2 regions of the Microbacterium sp. CFBP9023 genome follow, and region 2 is predicted to be linked to the other one. Evidence: predicted binding sites of a transcription regulator. Region 2 holds the regulator's gene; the other holds the start of a gene.
What was found. The regulator HrcA, encoded in region 2, represses chaperone genes, less so after heat shock. The targets are predictions, from matches to a motif close to TTNGCACTCGNNNNNNNCGAGTGCNAA.
Positions count from the first base shown of each region.

Region 1: a site for HrcA is predicted at 1,426-1,452, ahead of groL (chaperonin GroEL). Genes of this name have one in related genera too.

Region 1 is NZ_JAXCWI010000002.1:244,221-253,414, forward strand. Features, by position in the region: gene groL (chaperonin GroEL) at 1-1,389, opposite strand, end outside; gene SOM10_RS11465 (LytR C-terminal domain-containing protein) at 1,512-2,090, opposite strand; gene SOM10_RS11470 (DUF3263 domain-containing protein) at 2,160-2,417, opposite strand; gene SOM10_RS11475 (DUF2332 domain-containing protein) at 2,427-3,419, opposite strand; gene msrB (peptide-methionine (R)-S-oxide reductase MsrB) at 3,489-3,893, shown strand; gene SOM10_RS11485 (nitroreductase family protein) at 3,890-4,438, shown strand; gene SOM10_RS11490 (DMT family transporter) at 4,444-5,385, opposite strand; gene SOM10_RS11495 (SOS response-associated peptidase family protein) at 5,461-6,114, shown strand; gene SOM10_RS11500 (MmcQ/YjbR family DNA-binding protein) at 6,119-6,502, shown strand; gene SOM10_RS11505 (ABC transporter ATP-binding protein) at 6,606-7,517, shown strand; gene SOM10_RS11510 (ABC transporter permease) at 7,514-8,323, shown strand; gene SOM10_RS11515 (sensor histidine kinase) at 8,364-9,194, shown strand, end outside.
Region 2 is NZ_JAXCWI010000001.1:861,702-870,895, forward strand. Features, by position in the region: gene dnaJ (molecular chaperone DnaJ) at 1-747, opposite strand, end outside; gene hrcA (heat-inducible transcriptional repressor HrcA) at 787-1,818, opposite strand; gene hemW (radical SAM family heme chaperone HemW) at 1,925-3,142, opposite strand; gene SOM10_RS04290 (DUF1990 family protein) at 3,159-3,812, opposite strand; gene lepA (translation elongation factor 4) at 3,882-5,735, opposite strand; gene SOM10_RS04300 (ABC transporter permease) at 5,976-6,959, shown strand; gene SOM10_RS04305 (ABC transporter permease) at 6,959-7,882, shown strand; gene SOM10_RS04310 (ABC transporter ATP-binding protein) at 7,879-9,194, shown strand, end outside.

The sequences.
Region 1 (9,194 bases), on a different contig from region 2:
GACCACACCCGGCTCGAGGCCGGCGTTGAGGGCGATCTGCTTCAGCGGAGCCTCGATCGCGACGCGAACGATGTTCGCACCGGTCGCCTCGTCGCCCGAGAGCGAGAGAGCGTCGAGAGCCTTGGTGCCGGACTGGATCAGCGCGACGCCACCACCGGGGACGATGCCCTCCTCGACGGCTGCCTTCGCGTTGCGGACGGCGTCCTCGATGCGGTGCTTGCGCTCCTTGAGCTCGACCTCGGTTGCCGCGCCCGCCTTGATGACGGCGACGCCACCTGCAAGCTTGGCGAGGCGCTCCTGCAGCTTCTCGCGGTCGTAGTCGCTGTCGGTGTTCTCGATCTCGCGACGGATCTGCGTGACGCGACCCTCGATCTGGTCTGCCTCTCCGGCACCCTCGACGATCGTGGTCTCGTCCTTGGTGACGATGACCTTGCGAGCGCGACCCAGCAGGTCGAGCGTGGCGTTCTCGAGCTTCAGGCCGACCTCTTCGGTGATGACCTGACCACCGGTGAGGATCGCGATGTCCTGCAGCTGCGCCTTGCGGCGGTCGCCGAAGCCGGGTGCCTTGACGGCGACCGACTTGAAGATGCCCTTGAGCTTGTTGAGCACGAGAGTCGCGAGAGCCTCACCCTCGACGTCCTCGGCGATGATGACGAGCTCCTTGCCGTCCTGGATCACCTTGTCGACGATGGGCAGAAGGTCCTTGATGTTCGAGATCTTCTGGTTCGCGATGAGGATGTAGGCGTCTTCGAAGACAGCCTCCTGGCGCTCCGGGTCCGTCACGAAGTACGGGTTCAGGTAGCCCTTGTCGAAGCGCATGCCCTCGGTGAGCTCGAGCTCGGTGCCGAAGGTCTGCGACTCCTCGACGGTGACGACGCCCTCCTTGCCGACCTTGTCGATCGCCTCGGCGATGAGCTCGCCGATGGCAGGGTCAGCAGCCGAGATCGAAGCGGTCGCAGCGATCTGCTCCTTGGAGTCGATCTCCTTCGCGCTGGCGAGGAGCTCCTCGGTGATGGCCGCGACGGCCTTCTCGATGCCGCGCTTCAGCGAGATCGGGTCTGCGCCGGCTGCGACGTTGCGCAGACCCTCGCGGACCAGAGCCTGGGCGAGCACCGTGGCGGTGGTGGTTCCGTCACCGGCGACGTCGTCGGTCTTCTTGGCGACCTCCTTGACGAGCTCCGCACCGATCTTCTCGTACGGGTCGTCGAGCTCGATCTCCTTGGCGATGGAGACGCCGTCGTTCGTGATCGTGGGGGCGCCCCACTTCTTCTCCAGCACGACGTTGCGACCGCGCGGGCCGAGCGTCACCTTGACGGCGTCGGCGAGAATGTTGAGGCCGCGCTCGAGGCCGCGGCGGGCCTCCTCATCGAAAGCGATGATCTTTGCCATGAGTTTTGTCGTCCCTCCTGGACGTAGACGTTGGGTTTAGCACTCAGAGTGAGAGAGTGCTAACGCCATTCTGGCACTCGACCCCATCGAGTGCAAGCTGCGGGGAGGGACCGCGCGGCGCTCTACGGGGCAGGGGTGTCTGCGGGAGTCTCGGGAGCGGTGGTCGCGCGATCGAGTCCGATGACCACCGTGAGCTGCTTCGCGCCGGTGTCGTTCAGATCGGTGTAGAAATCGCTCTGCTCCACCTGCGCTCCGCCGATGAGGTTCGCGAGGCCGATGGCCGCGAGCTCGTCCTCGTCGGCGACGTAGTAGACCGTCGTCGTCGAGAAGTCCTGGCTCGCACTGTCGGTCGCGAACACGACGTCCGCCGCCCAGCCGTTGTTGATCAGGACGTCGCGCATCTGCTCGTCGAGCCCCTCGTCCGGCGATGCGTTGAGGATCATCACCGAGTAGGTGACGTCGACGACTCCGGTCTCGACGGGTGCAGGACTGGCCGTGGGGACGGCCTCCGGGAAGAGGCTGATGCGCCCCATCACCACCAGCGAGCCGAAGATGCCGCCGATGATGAGAACCAGAGCGGCCACGAAAGACCAGAGGAGCACGACCCAGCCGTTCATCCCCGGGGCTTCGGCGCGATGCGCTCCGACGCGTCCGGATGATCGGGGGACGTCGTCGAATCGATCTCGGCTGGGCTTTGACACCCCTCGATGCTAACGGCACCGACCTCTGTATCCGCATCGAGCGCCGTCGGCGCGTGGCGGATGCGCGAGTCAGCCGACGAAACCGGGAGTGCGAGCGGCTCTCTGGAATGATCTCGAGTCGCGGATGCGCCGCAGCCGACGCACCAGCATCGGGTCGTACTCGAGGGCGGCCTCCGACTCGATCAGACGCCCGAGGAGCTGGTAGTAGCGCGCGGCGCTCATACCCAGCTGGGCGCGGATGGTCTCCTCCTTCGCGCCGCCGTGCCGCGGCCACGCGGTCTCCAGCGCGAGGATCGCACGATCGCGCTCGCTCAGCTCTCCCAGCATGAGATCAGATTAGGTCGCCGCCCCGCCGATTCCGGCACGCCACTCCCACCATCGCCCGAGTGGGTCGGCGGCTGCGCGCACCTGCCCGTCGAGCGCCACGACGAAACCGGGCCACTCCGCGGCGACGACGGGCGGATCCCAGGCGTCGAGGAGCGCGGGAGGGTCGATGGTCAGCCAGCGCGCGCCGAGCCCCCGGATGCGGTCGACGAGGGCTTCACGGGCCTCACGGGGAATGTGCACCAGCACGCCGGGAGTCGTGACGACGAGGGCGGCGTCGCGGGGCGCCTCGGCGGCAAGCTCGTCGATCTGCTCGAGTGCGTCGCCTGCGACGAGGTGGGGAGGGGCGGATGCCGCGATGTCGAGCGCCGCCGACACCCGTTGCTCGCGCCCCTCCTCCCCCGGCCACACCAGACCCAGCAGCCAGCGCCGGTCACGCTCGTCTCGCGCGTCGAGCGGCGCGAGGTCGATGCCGGCTCGCCACACCACATCGGGCATCCGCATCGGCGGAAGGGCTCCGTCGACACGGCTTTCGAGGATCACGGTGGAGGGGCCGTCCGCGGGGTCGAGCGACGCGCGCAGCCGCCCGTCCGCGCCCACGAAGCGATACGAGTACCTGTCCGGATAGAGGCACAGTCCTGCGGAGGCTCCGACCTCGAGCAGCGCGATCGGGCCGTCGATCTCCGACAGCGCGGGCAGAAGCGGCGCGAGACGCAGAGGTTCGTTCGTCTGCAGACGCCGGTCGGTGCACTCGGCCACGATCTCATCGGCGCGCGCGATCACGAACGACCGCCAGGCGCCGTAGCCGACGAGGCCGGCGCCCAGCATCCTTGTCACCGCGAACACGAGCGGGGGCTGCCGTCTGTTCTCCGGAATCCGCGCGAGCACGCCCTGGACCTCGGAGTCGGCGGCGACACCGTCGGCCCACTCGACATACAGGTCGCTGCGCCCCGGCGCCTCCTGCTCGGCGAAACGCGCGTAGCGCTGCTGCACGGCATCCGTCATGGATCCATTGTCTCGTGGCGCCGAGCGCCTCGGAACGCGAGAGAATGGATCAGACCCCCAGGAGGACCGATGTCGTACAGCGTGGACAAGACCGAAGAAGAGTGGCGCGAGGAGCTCGGCGAGGAGCAGTACGCCGTGCTGCGCGAAGCCGCCACCGAGCGCGCCTGGACGGGCGAGCTTCTCGACGAGGGCCGAGCGGGCCTCTACACCTGCGGCGCCTGCGGTGCCGAGCTGTTCAAGAGCGGCACGAAGTTCGACTCCGGATGCGGCTGGCCGAGCTTCTACGAGTCGATCCGCCCCGACGCGGTGCAGCTCATCGAGGACACGACGCTCGGCATGGTGCGCACCGAGGTGCGCTGCGCGAGCTGCGGCTCTCACCTCGGTCACGTCTTCCCCGACGGATTCGGCACGCCCACCGGCGACCGCTACTGCATGAACTCCATCGCCCTGAACTTCACACCCGAAGAGTCGTGAACGCCCTCGAGGCGGTCCGCGCACGGCAGTCCTGGTCGAAGGTCACCGACGACGCGCCGTCGCGCGATGAGCTGCTGACGCTCGTCGCCGCAGCGGGTCGTGTGGCCGATCATTCGTCGCTGCGCCCGTGGCGTCTCATCGAGCTCCGCGGGTCCGACCGCGAGGTGCTCGGCGCGGCGATCGCGAAGGCGGAGGGTGACAAGTCCCCGTCGACCAAGCCTCTTCGCGCTCCGCTGCTGATCGCCGTGGTCGCCAGCTATCGCAAGAGCGACAAGGTTCCCCGGTGGGAGCAGGAGGCGGTCGCGTCAGGCGTCGCCCACATGCTCAGCCTGCTGCTCGACGAGGCCGGCTGGGGCGTGCTGTGGCGCACCGGACGGTACACGCGCTCGAAGGCCATCGCGAAGGCTCACGGCATCGGCAAGAACGAAGAGCTGCTCGGCTGGCTGTATGTCGGCGGCAAGCCGCAGGGCAAGAAGCCGGGCCGCCGCAAGCCGGTCGACGCCCGGGCACTCGTGACGCGGATGCCGCAGCCGAAGAAGAAGTAGGGCGCTCAGCTGCGTCGACGCCGCGGGAGTGCGACGACCACGGATGCCACGGCGACGATCACCATGCCGACGATCTGCCAGAGCGCCGGCCCCGCGGCCGCGGGCCAGATGAGGTCGATGATCACCGACGTGGCGAGCTGACCGAGCACCGAGCCGAGGCCCATCAGCAGCACGCCGGTATGCGCGACGATGAAGGCGCCGAGCAGGATGTACGCCGCGCCGAGGAATCCTCCCAGGTACAGCCACGGCTCGGTCGGCAGCGCATCGGGCACTCCTCGCACGGCGATGCTGATGCCCGCGGCGGCCAGCAGCGCGACGGTGCCGGCGATGAAGCTCATGAAGGTGGCCGCGAGGGGCGACCTCACGCGCTGAGCCAGCCTGCCGTTGGTCGCCGCCTGCCAGGCGATGCCGACACCCGCGGCGAACGGCAGCAGCAGCATCCAGAGCGGGGCGGTGGCCAGCACGTCCCCGCTCAGGGAGATGCCCACTGCGGCGAGCGCGAACGCGCCGCCCAGCACGCGTCCCGGCGTGATCGCGACGACTCCCGCCGGGCCGAACCCGATCCTGTCGAGGACGAGGCCGTGCAGCGTCTGTCCCGCCACCACGCCGACCGTGAACAGCGAGACGCCGAGCACGCCGGCGGTGATCCCCTGGGTCGATACGGTGAGTGCGCCGCAGGCGCCGCCGAGCAGCATCCAGAACGGGATGGTCCGATCGCGGATGCCGCCGCGCAGTCGTCCGACGCCTCGACGAGCCGAGGGAAGGCAGACGATCACGATCGCCAGGGCTGCGAGTCCCACGGAGAACGAGATGAGACCGGCCGCGATGCCGTTGTCGATCTCGACGCCCAGCACCCCGTTGATCCGCGCCTGAACACCCGTCATGACGCCGATCGCGACTGCTCCGCCGAGCGCGAGGGGCGGGGAGAGACGACGAACCTGGGTCACCTGTCGACCCTAGCCGAGCGAGGATCCTCCTCCCGCAGCGTGCACGATGTCCGTGGCCGGGCGTACCCTGACGGCATGTGCGCGAGCTACGGACTTGACCCCCGGTTCACCGACACCGAACTCCTCGCAGCGGCCGACGAGGCCGTGCTCGACGGGCTCCGGGAGTGGGCTGAGCAGAATGCCCGCGAGACCGTTCGCCCCACCGGCAAGAACCTCCGCAATCTCAATCCGATCGTGGTCCAGCCCGACACCGCTCCGACGCTCGAGCCGGCGTGGTGGGGATTCCTCATCAACGGGGAGCCGTCGAAGTTCCCGTCGATCAACACCCGCTCCGAGCGGCTGCAGGAGCGCCCCGGCGGATTGAAGAGTCGCGCGCTCGTCCCTGCGACCAGCTGGTACGAGATGAAGAAGCCCGAGCGCGTGTGGCACGAGTTCCTCGTCGACGAGGGGGCCCTCTTCGGGATGGCCGCGGTCACCCAGAGAGGTCGCACCGCCGACGGCGAGTCCTTCACCTGCTACTCGATCGTGATGCGCCCGGCTCCTCCGCACCTCGCGGACGTGCACGACCGGATGCCGCTGCTGATCCCCGCGTCCCTGAGTGAGGAGTGGCTCACCGCCGAGCCCACGAAGGACATCATCGACGAGGCGCTGCTCGCCGCTGCGACGCTCGACGAGCGCGTGCACGCCGCGCCGCGCGCGAGCGACAAGGGCGCGGATCGGCTGTTCTGAGCTCATGGATTCGACGGATCTCGTCGCCACCGCGGCGGAGCGTGCAGAGGAGCTGCCGGGCGCGGCGCGGGAGAACCCGTTCGGTCCCGAGTGGGACGTGTACAAGGTGCGCGGACGCGTGTTCCTGCTGATCCCTCTCGACCAGACCGGGAGGGTCACGCTCAAGTCACATCCCGACGACTCGGTCGCATTGCGCGAGACCTTCGCCGACATCGTCCCGGGGTACCACATGAACAAGAAGCACTGGATCACCCTGATGCCGGGGCCGTCACTCGACGAGGAACTCGTGTCCGAGCTGGTCACGGAGTCGTACCGTCTGGTGGTCGAGAAGCTCCCACGCGCCCAGCGGCCCGTGGATCCCGACCTGTTCGGGCGCCCCTCGTCCTGACGATTCCGCACCGGCCATCCACCGTGAGGATGACCCGCTGCCTCCGGGGAACGGTACCCAGGGAGGACGCGCGGGCTGCGGCGCCGTCGATAGCGTCGTAGACATGATCACAGCAGAAGGCCTCACGAAGAGATTCGGAGACAAGACAGCCGTCCAGGACGTGTCGTTCACGGTCAAGCCGGGCACGGTCACCGGGTTCCTCGGTCCGAACGGCGCAGGAAAATCCACCACGATGCGCATGATCGTCGGCCTCGACCGGCCGACGTCCGGCATCGCGACCGTCGCCGGCCGGGAGTACCGGAAGCTTCGCGCCCCGCTCACCGAGGTGGGGGTGCTTCTCGACGCGAAGGCGGTGCACACCGGCCGCACCGCTCGCAATCATCTGCGTGCGATGGCGGCGACCCACGGCATCCCCGCGTCGCGCGTCGACGAGGTCATCGACCTGGCGGGCATCGCACCCGTCGCCCGCAAGCGCGCCGGGAAGTTCTCGCTCGGCATGGGGCAGCGGCTCGGAATCGCCTCGGCCCTGCTCGGGGATCCGCACACGCTGATCCTCGATGAGCCTGTCAACGGCCTCGACCCCGAGGGGGTGCGATGGGTGCGCCAGTTCGTGCGCCACGCGGCGTCCGAGGGACGCACGGTCCTGCTGTCCAGCCACCTGATGAGCGAGATGGCGCAGACCGCCGATCACGTGATCGTGATGGGCCGAGGCAGAGTGCTCGCCGACGCTCCGCTCGAAGAGCTCGTCCGCGCCTGGACGACGAACACCGTGCGCGTCCGCACGCCCCGCGCTGCGGATCTGGCCACAGCGGTCGGCGGCCCGTCGGTCGAGATCGTGAGCTCGGCTCCCGATCTTCTCGACATCGTCGGCCTGCCGGCCTCCCGCATCGGCGACCTCGCCGCTCGACACGGCATCCCCCTGCACGAGCTCACCCCGACCACCGGGTCGCTCGAAGACGCCTATCTGGCGCTCACCGGCGACTCGGTCGAGTACCGCACGAAGGAGATCTCATGACCGTCCAGGCTCCTGCCCGCACGCGCCAGCACGTCGACACCGGACACCGCCTCACGTTCGTCCGCGCGATCCGCGGCGAGTGGATCAAGCTCTCCACGCTTCGCTCCACCTGGTGGTCCATCGGCATCGCCGCAGTGCTCACCGTCGGCATCGCGGTGCTCATCGCTCAGGCGATCGACCTGCCGGGCTTCGACCCCATTCAGGCCGTGGTCATGCCGATCCAGTTCACGATGCTGCTCGCGGGCATCCTCGGTGCGATCTCCGTGACGGGTGAGTACTCGACCGGAATGATCCGCTCGACGCTGGCAGCCAACCCGAAGCGCGGCTCCGTGCTCGCCGCCAAGGCCGTCGTGATCGCGGTCTTCCTGTTCGTGTCGTCTCTGGTGATCTTCTCAGCCGCAGCTGTCGCCGTCTCCGCGGTCGTCGCGTCGCGCGATCAGAGCATCGACTGGTCCGATCCGGCGGCATCGCTCCTTCCGATCGTCGTGTCGTCGCTTGCCATGTCCGTCTTCGCTCTCATCGGCGTCGCATTCGGCTTCATCCTGCGCTCGGGCGCCGGAGCCATCGCCGCGACCGTCGGCCTGCTGTTCGTCCTGCCGATCGTCGCGAGCTTCTTCACGATCGCCGGCGACGCGTGGACGTGGCTCCTCGAGACCGCGAACTACCTGCCGGTCGCCGCCGCTCAGAGTGCGATCCTTCCCGAGGGAGCCGCCCTCGAGGGCCCGGTCGCGTATCTCACGCTGGCCGGCTGGGTGGCTGCGGGCATGCTCGCCGCGTGGGGCGTGCTCCGCACCCGCGACGCGTGACCGAGAGCCGACCGATGACCGATCCGCGTAGAGTCGGCCGGTGACCACCCCGATCAGCCGCAGCACCTCAGTCCGCGAGGACGAGGGGCTGCGGCTGCCGCGTCCCCCCGGCGTCCTGCGCCGTTTCTGGGCGCGGCATCCGGTGGTCGCCGACGTCGTCATCACGATCCTGTGCCTGCTCCTCTCGCTCGTTCCCGCTGGTGCGATCACCCGCGATCTTCCGATGCCCCTCGCCATCGGCGTGGCGATCCTGGTCCCCGCCGCCGTGGTCGGCACGTGCGCGACTCTGCTCTGGCGGCGCAGGCACCCGCTGGTGCCGTTCGTGGCATCTTTCGCACTCGAAGCCCTGTTCCTCTTCGCGCTTCAGCCGATCGGCGCTCCTGTCCTGCTGGTCAGCTGCTACTCGCTCGCCGTGTACCGCTCTTCGCGGGCGGCGTGGACCGGCTTCGGCATCGCGATCGCATCGCTCGCGGCGCTCGCCGGTGCGCTCACCCTCACCGGCGTCATCACTCTGCAGATTGCCGCGAACGCCGTCGTGATGTCGCTGGTCCTCGGACTCATCGGCACTTTGATCGGTGTGAATGTCGGAGGACGCAAACGCTACCTGGCTGCGGTGATCGACCGCTCCCGCCAGCTGCTCGTGGAACGCGATCAGCAGGCCCAGCTGGCCGCAGCAGGCGAACGCGCCCGCATCGCCCGCGAGATGCACGACATCGTCTCGCACTCGCTCACGGTGATCGTCGCCCTGTCCGAAGGCGCAGCCGCGACACCGGATCCCGTGCAGGCGCGAACGGCGGCGTCCTCCGCCGCCGAGACGGCTCGCAGCGCGCTCACCGAGATGCGCGCGATGCTCGGAGTCCTCCGCGCCGAT
Region 2 (9,194 bases):
GTTCACGGTGACCTCGACGTACAGATCGCCGTTCGGGCCACCCGCCTTGCCGACCTCGCCAGAGCCCGGCAGCTGCAGGCGCAGCCCGGTCTCGACGCCGGCGGGGATGTCGAGCGAGACGGTGCGACGCGAGCGCACCCGCCCCTGGCCGCCGCAGGTGCCGCACGGATACGGGATCGTCGTGCCGTAGCCCTCGCAGGTGCCGCAGGGCTGGGAGGTCACGACGTTGCCGAGCAGGCTCCGCACCTGACGCTGAACGTGGCCGGACCCGCCGCAGATGTCGCAGGTGACGGGCGACGTGCCCTCCTGGCAGCACGAGCCGTTGCACGTCTCGCACAGCACGGCCGTGTCGACCTCGATGTCGCGGTGCGCACCGAAGACGACGTCGCCGAGATCGAGGGTCACCCGGACGAGGGCGTCCTGTCCACGTTCGCGGCGTGACCGCGGACGCGCGCCCCTGCCACCGCCTTGGCCCGCGCCGAAGAAGGTCTCGAAGATGTCCCCGAAGCCGCCGAAGCCCTGGAAGTTGCCGGCGGCGCCGTCTCCGCCGCCCATGTCGTAGCGGCGACGCGAATCGTCGTCGCTCAGGACGTCATATGCATGCGTGACGAGCTTGAACTGCTCGGCCGCGTCCTCACCCGGATTCACATCGGGGTGGAGCTGACGAGCGAGGCGTCGGTACGCCTTCTTGATCTCGTCGGTGGAGGCGTCACGAGAGACGCCGAGTACCTCGTAGTGGTCTGCCACAATGGCCCTTCTGCGTGTGCTGTTCTCTGGGCGGCCGCGTCAGCGGGCCGCCTCGTCTTCGTCGAGCATCCGAGACAGATAGCGGGCCACGGCCCGCGCCGCCGCGAGATTGCTCGGATAGTCCATGCGCGTCGGCCCCATCACGCCGACTCGCGCCGTGCCGCTGGGGGCGGCGTAGTTGCTGGCCACGATCGATGCCTCGCCGAGGCCGAAGGACGCGTTCTCGGTGCCGATGCTGGCGGCGAGACCGTGGGAGTCCGCCTCCATCTCGCTCATCAGCCGCAGCAGCGTCACCTGCTCCTCGATCGCCTCGAGCAGAGGGTGGATGCTGCCGCGGAAGTCCTGCTCGCGTCGAGCCAGAGTCGCTGCTCCGGCCATCACCAGGCGCTCCTGACGGAAGGCGCCGAGCTCGTCGATGACGATCGTCGCGAGAGCGCGCAGTACGACGTCATGACTGTGTGCGTCGTCCGCGAGAAGCGCCTGCAGCCGCTCAGCGGCGTCGCTCACCGCCCGGCCCGTGATCAGGGCGGAGAGACGAGCACGCAGCAGCGCCATGTCGGCGTCGTCGACGTCGACGGGCAGCGGGGCGATGCGCTGCGAGACGCCGCCCGCGTCGGTGACGAGCACGATGAGCAGACGATTCGGCGCCAGCGCCACGAGTTCGAGATGCGTGAGATGCGCGCGCGCGAATGACGGGTACTGCGCCAGCGCGACCTGCCCCGTGAGCTGCGTCAGCACTCGGACCGTGCGCACCATCAGGTCGTCGAGGTCGGAGGGAGCGGTGAGGAAGGACTCGATGGCCGTGCGCTGCGCGACCGACAGTGGCCGCAGCTGGGCGAGATGATCCACGAACACGCGGTAGCCCTTGTCGGTGGGAACGCGACCGGAGGAGGTGTGCGGGGCGGCGATCAGCTCTTCGTCTTCGAGCAGTGCCATGTCGTTGCGGATCGTCGCCGCGGACACGCCGAAGGAGTATCGGTCGACGATCGATCGGCTGCCGACGGGTTCATGGGTCTCGACGTAGTCCTGCACGATCGCGCGGAGAACCTGGAGGCCTCTTTCGCTGACCATCGCAACTCCCTCCCTCTTGGCACTCACTGGCTACGAGTGCCAATTCTACCCGCCGACGCCGACCACGTGCTGATCCGGCACGATGTCCGGACTCAGCGGTCGCCGATCAGTCGGTGAGCTCACGCACGACGGCATCGGCGAGCAGGCGCCCCCGCAGTGTGAGCTGCACGCGTCCGCGAACGGCAGCGGCCGGGTCGACGAGCCCATCCGCGATCAGACCCGCGACGCGTGTCCTCTTGTCCGCGGCGAGGTCGCTGACGGCGATGCCCTCGCGGATGCGACTCAGCAGCAGGATGCGCTCGAGCGTCGTCGACTGCTCGTCCGGCCGCTCCGTGCCGGCGGCGGGAGACTCCGCTGCGGCGAGCCGCTGTGCATACGCGGCCGGATGCTTGACGTTCCACCACCGCAGGCCGGCGACGTGACTGTGCGCGCCGGGACCGAATCCCCACCAGTCGCTCCCCCGCCAGTAGGCGAGATTGTGCCGTGAACGCTGCTCGGGCGAGCGAGACCAGTTGCTGATCTCGTACCAGTCGAAGCCCGCCGCTGCGAGACGCGCATCGGCGAGCTCGTACATGTCGGCCTGCAGGTCGTCGTCCGGCGCCGGCACCTCGCCTCGGCGGATCTGTCGCGCGAGCTTCGTGCCGTCCTCGATGATCAGCGCGTACGCCGAGATGTGGTCCGACTCGAGTGCGAGCGCCGCGTCGAGCGACGCCTCCCAATCACCGATCGACTCACCGGGGGCGCCGTAGATGAGGTCCACGCTCACGGCGAGGCCTGCGTCCTTCGCCGCGGCGACCGCTGTCGTCACATTCTCGGGGCGATGGGTGCGGTCGAGAGCGGCGAGCACATGCGGCACTGCCGACTGCATGCCGATCGACAGTCGCGTGACGCCGGCATCCGCGAGGGTCCGCGCGACCTCGGGCGTCACCGTGTCGGGGTTCGCCTCGACCGTGATCTCGGCGCCATCGACGAGGCCGAACGCGTCGGTCGCCGCACCGAGCATCCGGGCGAGATCTCCCGCGGGCAGAAGAGTCGGCGTGCCGCCGCCGAAGAACACGGTGTCCATCGGACGCAGCGCGCCCGCATCCGCGAGAACGCGCCTCGCCAGGGCGATCTCGGTGATGAGCGTCGAGGCGTAGTCCTCCTGCTTCGCGCCGCGGAGCTCTCCCGAGGTGTAGGTGTTGAAGTCGCAGTAGCCGCACCGCACCCGGCAGAAGGGGACGTGCAGATATGCGGAGAAGGGCACGGACGAATCGATCGGCAGATCGGAGGGCAGATGTCCGTCTGCCGGTGCCGGATCGCCGAGTGGAAGCGGACCGGCCATCAGAGAGGTGCGACCATCAGACCGGAGTCGCGTACAGCGGCGAGATCGCCCGCAGATAGCGTGCGAACAGTTCCCGGCGACGGCGCTTCACCAGCGGCGGGACGACGCGGTAGAGCAGGGAGTTCGGCGCGTCGAAGGCACGGACGGAGAACCACACCTCGTCGTTGTCCTCACGCCAGTCGATGTCGAAGGACTCCTCGCCGCGCACCACCGAGCTTCCGACCGTGCCCAACACGAATCCGATCCGGCGCTTCTCCTCGGTCACGGAGATCACGCGCAGCTCGGCATCCGCCCGCATGCCGGCAACCCGCCCATGCAGACGCAACGTCATGCCCGGGCCGGCGAACGGGGTGCCTTCCGCGTCGAAGCGCTGTTCGACGTCGTTCTTGCTCGGTGCGATCGGAGTGCCCTCGGCGTCGAAGCTGACACCGGCGTAGGCGGGACCGGGCGCGGGACGCACATCCTCGATGCTGAGGCCCGCCGCGCGCTGCGCGGTCCAGGTCAGCAGCGCTTCGCCCGCGGACTGGAAGCGGTCATGACCGCTGCCGATCCGCCAGGAGTTCTCCGCCGGGATGCTGCGCTCCGGCGGGTACTGCATCAGATCGGGCGCGTGGGTCGCACCCACGGCCGCATAGTCAACCGTGTCGTCTCGGAAAGTCCCGCGCCGCATGCGTTCCAGCCTACTTCCCGTTCCCTGGACGATCACCCTCCACGCCGGGAACAGCCCGGCCCGAAGGTCCTACTTCTTGTCCTTGCCCTCGACGTCGCCGGAGAGCGCTGCGATGAACGCCTCCTGCGGCACCTCGACACGACCGACCATCTTCATGCGCTTCTTGCCCTCTTTCTGCTTCTCGAGGAGCTTGCGCTTGCGGCTGATGTCACCGCCGTAGCATTTGGCGAGCACATCCTTGCGCAGCGCCCTGATCGTCTCGCGGGCGATGATCCTGGCGCCGATGGCGGCCTGGATCGGCACCTCGAAGTTCTGGCGAGGGATCAGCTTGCGCAGTCGCTCCGTCATCAGCGTGCCGTAGGCGTAGGCCTTGTCGCGGTGCACGATCGAGCTGAACGCGTCGACCTTGTCACCCTGCAGCAGGATGTCGACCTTGACCAGGTCCGCCTCCTGCTGTCCGGCGGGTTCGTAGTCGAGCGAGGCATAGCCCTGGGTCTTGGACTTGAGCTGGTCGAAGAAGTCGAAGACGATCTCACCGAGCGGCATCATGTAGCGGAGCTCCACGCGCTCCTCGGAGAAGTACTCCATGCCCAGCAGTGCTCCGCGACGCGACTGGCAGAGCTCCATGACCGTGCCCACGTAGTCCTTGGGCAGCAGGATCGCGGTCTTCACCATCGGCTCCGACACCGAGCCGATGCGACCGTCGGGGTACTCGCTCGGGTTCGTCACCGTCACGGTCTCGCCCGTGTCGCTCGTGAGCACCTCGTAGATCACGCTGGGTGCGGTGGTGATGAGATCGAGGCCGAATTCTCGCTCGAGACGCTCGGTGATGATCTCGAGATGCAGGAGTCCCAGGAACCCGCAGCGGAAGCCGAAACCGAGGGCGACGGAGGTCTCAGGCTCGTACTGCAGCGAGGCGTCGGAGAGCTTGAGCTTGTCGAGCGCCTCCCGGAGCTCCGCGTAATCGCTGCCGTCGATCGGGTAGATCCCCGAGAAGACCATCGGCTTCGGGTCGGTGTAGCCCGGCAGAGCCTGGGTCGAGGGCCTGCGTGCCGTCGTGATCGTGTCACCGACCTTCGACAGACGGACGTCCTTCACACCGGTGATGAGGTAGCCGACCTCGCCGACGCCGAGCCCCTTGGACGGCACCGGTTCGGGGCTCGACACGCCGACCTCGAGCGCCTCGTGGTTGGCACCCGTCGACATCATCTGAATGCGCTCGCGGGGCGACAGGCTGCCGTCCACCATGCGGACGTAGGTGACGACCCCGCGGTAGGCGTCGTAGACGGAGTCGAAGATCATGGCGCGGGCCGGAGCATCGGCGTCTCCGACGGGTGCGGGGATCTCCTTGACCAGTCGGTCGAGCAGCTCCTCGACGCCGACACCGGTCTTGCCCGAGACACGGAGCACGTCCTCGGGCTTGCCGCCGATGAGCGATGCCAGCTCCTTGGCGTACTTGTCGGGGTCGGCCGCCGGCAGGTCGATCTTGTTCAGCACCGGGATGATGTGCAGGTCGTTCTCGAGCGCGAGGTAGAGGTTCGCCAGAGTCTGGGCCTCGATGCCCTGGGCGGCATCGACGAGCAGGATCGCGCCCTCGCAGGCGGCGAGAGACCGGGACACCTCGTAGGTGAAGTCGACGTGCCCCGGGGTGTCGATCATGTTGAGCGCGAATGTCTCGCCGTCGATCTCCCACGGCATCCGCACGGCCTGGCTCTTGATGGTGATGCCGCGCTCACGCTCGATGTCCATGCGGTCGAGGTACTGCGCGCGCATGTCGCGATCCGAGACCACGCCGGTGATCTGGAGCATGCGGTCGGCGAGGGTCGACTTGCCGTGGTCGATGTGCGCGATGATGCAGAAGTTGCGGATCTGCGCCGAAGGCGTCGCGGCAGGCTGAAGCGGAGTGAGAGCGCGTGGTGACATGTCCTGACGATTCTACGGTGAGGTGAGGCTTATGCCCGCTTCGTGCGATCCGGTGATATTCTGCCGAGGTTGCCCGGGAGCCATCCGTGACACCGGATCCCGTGAGCGATAAGACTCCGTCACAGACCAAGTGCAGGCGTCGTGTCGCGCAGATCGGCTGATGGTGATTGACTGTCTTCCCGGCTCAGCGTTGCGTCGGCGGATCCCGCGCGCGTCTGTAAAAGAGAAAGAATCATCACCTTGATCAAGTATCTGTTGCGCCGCCTGCTGGGATGGGTGCTGATGATCGTCATCGCGACGAACATCACCTACTTCCTCGCGTGGCTGTATCTCGATCCCGAGAACAACTACGTCGGACGTCGACCTCCGCTTTCGCCCGATCAGATCGATGCGCTGCTGAAGCCTCGCAACCTCAGCGAATCGGTCCCCCTGATCGAACGATGGTGGACCTGGTTCTCCAGCATCCTCTTCCGCTGGGACTGGGGAGTCGGCCCCACAGGCGAGTCCGTCAACGAGCAGGTCGCATACCGCGTCTGGATCAGCGCCGAGCTCGTGCTCGGGGCGACGATCATCACGACCATCCTGGGCATCGCACTCGGTGTCTACACGGCATCCCGTCAGTACAAACTGGCCGACCGCATCGGTCAGGGCACGAGCATCATCACGATGAACATCCCCACGGTCGTTGCGGGATTCGCTCTGGTTCTGCTCGCGATCAACTTCAACAACGCGGTCGGCACGACCGTCTTCTACGTCGTCGGATCCTCCAGTCAGGGGGTCGAGGGATTCTTCCCCGTCCTCATAGACGTCCTCCAACATCTGACGCTCCCCACACTCGGCCTGGTGCTCACGGGCTACGCGTCCATCCACTTCCTGCAGCGCTCGCTGCTGCTCGACAACATCAAGGCGGACTACGTTCGCACCGCCCGTGCCAAGGGACTCACCAAGCAGCAGGCCATCCGCAAGCACGCGCTGCGGACGTCGCTGATCCCCGTCACGACGCAGGTCGCGTTCACGATCCCCGCGGTCTTCACCGGAGCGGTGCTGACCGAGACGATCTTCAACTGGAACGGAATGGGTCGGTACTTCATCCAGACCCTGAACAACAACGACATTCACGGCGTGGTCGCAGTCGCGGCGTTCGGCGCCCTGATGACGGCGATCGGCGCGATCCTCGCTGACGTCGCCGTGGTCGTCCTCGATCCGAGAGTGCGGGTGAGCTGATGTCCCTGGAAGCCATCGGGGTGTCCCCCGAGATCGCCGAGCCGGAGAAGCCGAAGAACCGCAAGCGCACCTCGATGCTGACGCTGTACACGCGTCGGTTCCTGCGCAACCGCGGTGCCCTGATCGGCGTCGTCATCCTCGCGCTTCTGGTGGTGTTCGCGATCGTGGGACCGCTCATCGCGCCGTACTCGCACACCGACCTCGACTTCCTCGCGCTGCGCCAGGCTCCCTCGGCCGAGCACTGGTTCGGGACGAACGGTTCGGGCAACGACAACTTCGCCCAGGTCGCCGTCGGTCTTCAGCGCTCCATGATGATCGCTGCCCTCGTGGCCATCGGCACCACGGTCGTCTCTGCACTCATCGGTGCCACCGCCGCCTACTTCGGCGGCCGGTACGAGCGGATCATGCTCGCGATCATCCACTTCATGATGGTGGTCCCGAACTTCCTGATCCTCGCGATGATCTCGAACGACGCCGGCGGGAACTGGCTGGTGATCTCGCTCGTCATGATCTTCGTCGTCGGCTGGTTCTTCCCTGCCCGGATCATCTGGACCCTGTCGCTGTCGATCCGCGAGCGCGAGTACGTGCATGCCGCTCGCTACGCCGGGCTCTCGGGGATGCGGATCGTCCTGCGTCACATGCTCCCGAACATCGGGTCGCTGCTGGTGATCAACTTCACGCTCGGCGTCGTGTCGGCCGTCCTCACCGAGACCGCGCTCTCGTTCCTCGGCTTCGGTGTGAAGCTGCCCGACGTCTCGCTCGGGGCCCTGATCGGCTACGGCTCCAGCACTCTGGTGAGCGCACCGTGGCTCTTCTACTTCCCTGCAGCGGCGCTCACCCTGCTCACCGTCTCGATGGCTCTCATCGCCGACGGTCTGCGCGACGCCCTGGATCCGACCTCTGCGGCTGGAGGTCGCGCATGAGTACTGTCCTTTCCGTCCGAGACCTCAAGGTCAGCTTCCCGTCGGAAGCCGGTCGAGTCGATGCCGTGCGCGGCGTCTCGTTCGACCTCGAAGAGGGTCGCACCCTCGGCATCGTCGGCGAATCCGGTTCGGGCAAGTCCGTCACCTCGCTCGCGATCATGGGCCTGCTCGACGACAACGCCAAGGTCACCGGGTCGATCATCTATGACGGCCAGGAACTGCTCGGCAAGTCCGACAAGCAGCTCTCGGTGATCCGCGGCAACGGGATGGCCATGGTCTTCCAGGACCCGCTGACCTCGCTCACGCCCGTGTTCACGATCGGCGACCAGCTGATCGAGGCTCTCACGGTGCATCGTCGGCTGTCGAAGAAGGACGCCTGGGATCGCTCCGTCGAGCTGCTGAAGCTCGTCGGGATCCCCGAGGCGGAGCGCCGCATGAAGGCCTTCCCGCACGAGTTCTCCGGCGGCATGCGTCAGCGTGTCGTGATCGCGATCGCGATGGCCAACAATCCCAAGCTCATCATCGCGGACGAGCCGACGACCGCGCTGGACGTCACCATCCAGGCGCAGATCCTCGAGCTCATGGAGAAGGCGCAGCAGGAGACCGGCGCCGCGATGATCATCATCACGCACGACATGGGGGTGGTCGCCAAGACCGCCGACGACGTGCTGGTGATGTACGCCGGCAAGCCCGTCGAGCAGGCCCCGGTGCGCGAGCTGTTCTACCGCACCCGGATGCCGTACTCGATCGGCCTTCTGGGTGCCATCCCGCGGGTGGACAAGACCGAGAAGGTGCCGCTGATCCCGATCAAGGGCAACCCCCCGCTCCTGATCAATCTGCCGGATGCGTGCCCGTTCGCGGCGCGATGCCCCATCGCGATCGACGCGTGCCTGCAGCGCGAGCCCGATCTGCTCCCCATCTCCACCGAGGGTCACTCCGACCACTCCGTCGCCTGCATCCGCGCGAACGACATCGACGACGACGGACGCATCGGCGGGCTCCCCGTCTTCCCCGTCCCGGAGATCCCCGAGAGCGGGCTGGCGAAGGTGCCCCGCGAGGATCGTCCCATCACCCTCGAGGCGGTCAACCTCAACAAGACCTTCCCCCTCATGAAGGGTGCGCTCTTCAAGCGCAAGGTCGGCGAGGTGCACGCCGTCAAGGGGATCAGCTTCGACATCCGCCAGGGCGAGACCCTCGCGATCGTCGGCGAGTCGGGCAGCGGGAAGACGACGACGCTCCTCCAGATCATGGATCTCGTCGCCCAAGAGGACGGCGACATCCGCATCGGCGGCACGAGCGTCGCTGACATCAA